2 regions of the Bacillus sp. FJAT-53060 genome follow, and region 2 is predicted to be linked to the other one. Evidence: riboswitches for the same ligand, from Rfam matches in the RefSeq annotation. Region 2 holds a riboswitch; the other holds the start of a gene.

Region 1 (2,414 bases), on a different contig from region 2:
GGCGGTAAAGCAGCTCGGCGATGCACTCAATATTTATATGCCATACCGGATTGAGGCATTTGATAACTCAAATATTCAAGGTGCAGACCCAGTTTCCGCTATGGTTGTGTTTCAGGACGGGAAACCGTATAAAAAGGAATATCGAAAATACAAAATTAAAACCGTCGCAGGGCCAGATGATTATGCATCCATGCGCGAAGTCATCAGAAGACGATATACTCGCGTGTTAAAGGATGAGCTGCCGCTTCCAGATTTAATTTTAATTGATGGAGGAAAAGGACAGATCAACGCAGCCATAGATGTGCTCGAAAATGAATTGAATTTGTCTGTTCCAGTAGCAGGTCTTGTGAAAGATGAAAAACACCGGACATCGAATCTCATGATGGGTGATACACTTAAAATTGTTGCGCTAGAGCGTAACAGTCAGGCCTTTTATTTATTACAGCGTATTCAAGATGAAGTGCACCGGATTGCCATTAGCTTTCACCGGCAGCTGCGCAGAAAAAATGCATTCCAGTCTATTTTAGATGATGTACCAGGTATCGGAGAAAAGCGTAAAAAGCAGCTGCTCAAACATTTTGGCTCTGTGAAAAAGATGAAGGATGCTTCTGTCCAAGATTTTCAGGAGGCTGGCATTCCGAAACAAACGGCCAAACTTTTAATGGAAGCATTAAAAAAATAGATTGTACTTTTTCCAATAGTCTGTTAAAATGTCACTAATTTAATAAATGAACGTGTTGTTTGTTGAAGATAGAGGTGCGAACTTCAAAAGTAGGCCGTCAGAGATCGATGGGATCTAGGAAGAGGGCTGAAAGGGGAGCGTCGCCGAAGTGAATAAAATCCACTCATTTTATTCGCTGGCTGTACATTGAAGAAATGTAGGGCTGTCAAGAATTTATTTCTTGGAGGGCTATCTCATTGTTTGCATCTTTTGATGATGATTTCAAAGCAATGGGAGATCTGTTCTCTCATTGCTTTTTTGTTTGCAGTGAGTGGGCAGTCTCCAAAGCCGCTTCTTGCCTCTTCTCTTACACGTGATCTTTTGAAAAAGGGTGGTTAGACATGGGACTAATTGTACAAAAATTTGGCGGAACATCCGTTGGATCGACAGAAAAAATTCGCAGAGCCGCAGAGAGAGTGATCGCTGTACGCAAGGCAGGACATGATGTGGTTGTGGTTGTGTCAGCAATGGGCAAATCAACTGATGTTCTAGTGGACCTAGCGAGAGAACTCACAGATGATCCAAGCAAAAGAGAAATGGATATGCTGCTAACGACTGGGGAGCAAGTGACCATTTCGTTATTGGCAATGGCACTGCAAGCAAAAGGCTATGATGCCATTTCCTTTACAGGCTGGCAGGCTGGTATGAAAACAGAGAAGGTGTACGGAAATGCAAGAATCGTGGACATCGATGAAGCAAGAATCCAAGAAGAACTGAGTGCGGGAAAAGTCGTTGTAGTAGCAGGCTTTCAAGGGATTGCAGATGATCTACATATTACAACTCTTGGCCGTGGTGGTTCAGATACGACGGCTGTGGCACTTGCTGCTGCACTCAAAGCCAACAAATGTGATATTTACACGGACGTATCAGGTGTGTTTACGACAGATCCGCGTTATGTGCCGTCTGCGCGAAAACTTGCAGGTATTTCATACGATGAGATGCTCGAGCTAGCCAATTTAGGGGCTGGCGTCTTGCATCCGAGAGCCGTAGAGTTTGCGAAAAATTATCAAGTCCCACTAGAAGTCCGTTCTAGTATTGAATATGAAACGGGTACGTTAATTGAGGAGGAATCATCCGTGGAACAAAATTTAGTCGTAAGAGGAATTGCATTTGAAGATCAGATCACACGTGTGACGGTGTGCGGCCTTTCAAGCGGTTTAACAACATTGTCGACCATTTTTACGACGCTTGCTAAGCAAAATATCAACGTCGATATCATCATTCAGTCCGTCACAAGCACAAATCAAACTTCCATCTCTTTCTCTGTGAAAACGGATGATTTGTCCAAAACAGTTGAAGTATTAGAAGAATATAAAGGGGCACTTGGCTATGAGCAGATTGAGACAGAAAGCAAATTAGCCAAAGTATCCATCGTTGGGTCGGGTATGGTCTCAAATCCAGGCGTAGCTGCTGAAATGTTCGCTGTGTTAGCTGAAAAAGACATTCTAGTGAAAATGGTCAGTACGTCTGAAATCAAAGTCTCAACAGTGGTAGGCCGTGATGATATGGTCAAAGCGGTTGAAGCCCTGCATGATGCGTTTGATCTATCAAAAGTAAGTGTAGCTGCGCACTCTTAAAAAAATAAAAAGAGGTGTATTTTGAAGTGCACCCCAAATATTAGACACAGTCTAACATTTGGAGGTGCTTTTCTTTGGCTAAATTTACAATTGAAGATAAAATCAAAGCGGTAAAA
Region 2 (2,414 bases):
ATGCGTACTCCTGTTCTATCTTTGGTTCAAGTACTCACTATATCAAGGGTGAATTCATTCAGCAAGGCTTATTTCTAAAGAAAAAAGGAAAAAACAGTGACCTTTCTCCATTATTTGAAAAAAAAGAGAAAGACCTTTTATGATGAATGAGCTTAGCCCCTTGTATAATGATGAATGCTGTAGCACAAATTACACAGGTAAAGGCATTTTATGAGAAGGGGGGAAGTAGCGATGTCATTTTTTCAAAAGGATAAAAAGGCGAAAAGTGAGAAAAACCATCAGCAGGTAGACCAGCTGTTAGAAGAAGCCAGTAAAGAACTAGCAGGTGATCCGCTTCAGGAAGCTGTACAAAAGAAGAAAAACAACCATCAATAAGCAATCAAAGGGCAGAGAAAACGAGAAACGGTTCTCTGCTCTTTTTATGATTTTCCCTTTGACAGATGTAAGAATGTTTGATAACCTTCGTGTAGTAAAAAATGAATAGAAATCCTCACGCTATGTCTCAGTGAGGTAGAGGTTGCGCGGATGATGAGTCACTCATAGGAGAGATGGAATCAACGATCATGAGAAAAAAGGCATCAGCGCCGAAGTGTAGAGAGAGCTCCAACTTTCTTTATGCTGGGTCTGCATTGAATAAATGCAGGACTGCCACGTCTTTAAAGCGTGGAGGGCTATCCGGAGATCAAGGTGTATGTTTTGAAAAGCATGGACTTTTGTTCAGGCTTTTTTTATGTTCTGCGGGACAAAGAAAAGGGTATGCTGTTAACAAAAAAGTGACCCTATTGAACATAAAGAATGTAAGTCATTGCTTCACAGATATATCGATGAAGATACTGCCGGGTCTGGTCCAAAGTGAATAAAACGGAGGTGCGGAAATGGAACAGACAAAAAAATGGGGTTTTTGGTTATTGACGGCGTTTGTCGTCGGAAATATGGTAGGTTCAGGCATCTTTATGCTGCCAAGTACGCTTGCTCAGCATGCGAGTCCATTAGGTGTGACGATGGCATGGCTTGTCACAGGTGGCGGAGTGCTGATGATTGCACTTGTATTTGGGCATTTGTCCATTCATAAGCCGCATCTGAAGGCTGGACCACAAAGTTATGCAAGGGCGCTTTTTAAAGATCCGAAAAAAGGAAAAGCTGCCGGTTTTACAATGGTTTGGGGATATTGGGTGGCGAGCTGGATTAGTAATGTCGCTATTATTACAAGCCTTGCTGGTTATTTAACAACCTTTTTCCCTATTTTAACCGTAAAAACGGTGATCTTTACCTTTGGGAAAGAAGCGATCACACTTGGTCAGCTCACGACTTTTATCGTATGTACCATCCTTCTATGGGGAACTCATACTATTTTAATCACAAGCTTAAGTGTAGCAAGTAAATTAAACTTTATTACGACCTTTTCAAAGGTGTTTGGCTTCGTCCTTTTTATTGTAGGAGGCTTATTTGCCTTCCAAATGACATTATTTGAATATTATTACTTCCCGGTTGCATCAGGGGGCCAAGAGGTGCTCGGACTTGGGGGTCAAATACATCATGCGGCCATTTCTACACTATGGGCATTTATTGGAATCGAATCTGCTGTTATTTTATCAGGAAGAGCGTCCTCGCAGCGTGATGTCAAACGTGCGACGATTACAGGGCTTTTAATTGCACTATCCATCTACATGATTATCACACTGATTACAATGGGCGTGTTGCCACACGATCAATTACAAGGCTCAGACAAACCATTCGTAGACGTGCTTCAGTTGATTATTGGGCCAGCTGGTGGAATTGTCATGGCAATGCTTGCGATCATTTGTTTATTTGGGTCGATGCTTGGCTGGATCTTACTCGGTTCAGAAGTACCCTATCAAGCAGCAAAGGCTGGTGATTTCCCAGCAGTGTTTGCAAAAACAAACAAAAAGGGGAGCCCTGCCTTCGCCTTGACTGTCACAAATATTATGTCACAGCTGTTTATTTTCTCAGTGATGTCAAGAACAATTAATGAGGCTTTTACCTTTTTAACAACATCAGCAACACTTGCATATCTCATTCCGTATATCGTGTCATCGATCTACAGCTTTAAGATCATCATACAAGGCGACACGTATGATCTCCAAAAAGGAAATCGAACAAGAGACGGCATCATTGCACTTGTTGCTATTGGATATTCTGCTTGGGTCATTATTTCAGGGACAGCTGATTTGAAAACATTCGGTCTCGGAATTGGCCTGTTCTTAGTTGGTATTTTGCTTTATCCATTCATGTCAAAAAGATTTGCTAAAGGAACAGAATAAAGAAGATGTGTTTCTCAAAAATTGGTGTGAAATGAATAAGTAAATGATTTTTCACGTTCATCCTTAACATAGTAGCCACTCTATGGGTCAGTTGTACTGACCTTGATTTCTTTTGTTTCTTCTTCGGTATAT

The links. A riboswitch is a leader RNA that binds a small molecule or an ion and turns the genes downstream of it on or off. The one in region 2 is predicted to bind lysine.
Region 1: another riboswitch for lysine. It lies ahead of WAX46_RS13660 (aspartate kinase); the one in region 2 lies ahead of WAX46_RS07685 (amino acid permease).

What each region holds. Positions count from the first base shown of each region.
Region 1 is NZ_JBAWSW010000046.1:148-2,561, reverse strand. Features, by position in the region: gene uvrC (excinuclease ABC subunit UvrC) at 1-682, shown strand, start outside; lysine riboswitch at 744-921, shown strand; gene WAX46_RS13660 (aspartate kinase) at 1,063-2,298, shown strand; partial or broken gene WAX46_RS13655 (transposase) at 2,373-2,414, shown strand, end outside.
Region 2 is NZ_JBAWSW010000015.1:21,815-24,228, forward strand. Features, by position in the region: gene sspJ (small acid-soluble spore protein SspJ) at 232-375, shown strand; lysine riboswitch at 504-682, shown strand; gene WAX46_RS07685 (amino acid permease) at 876-2,282, shown strand.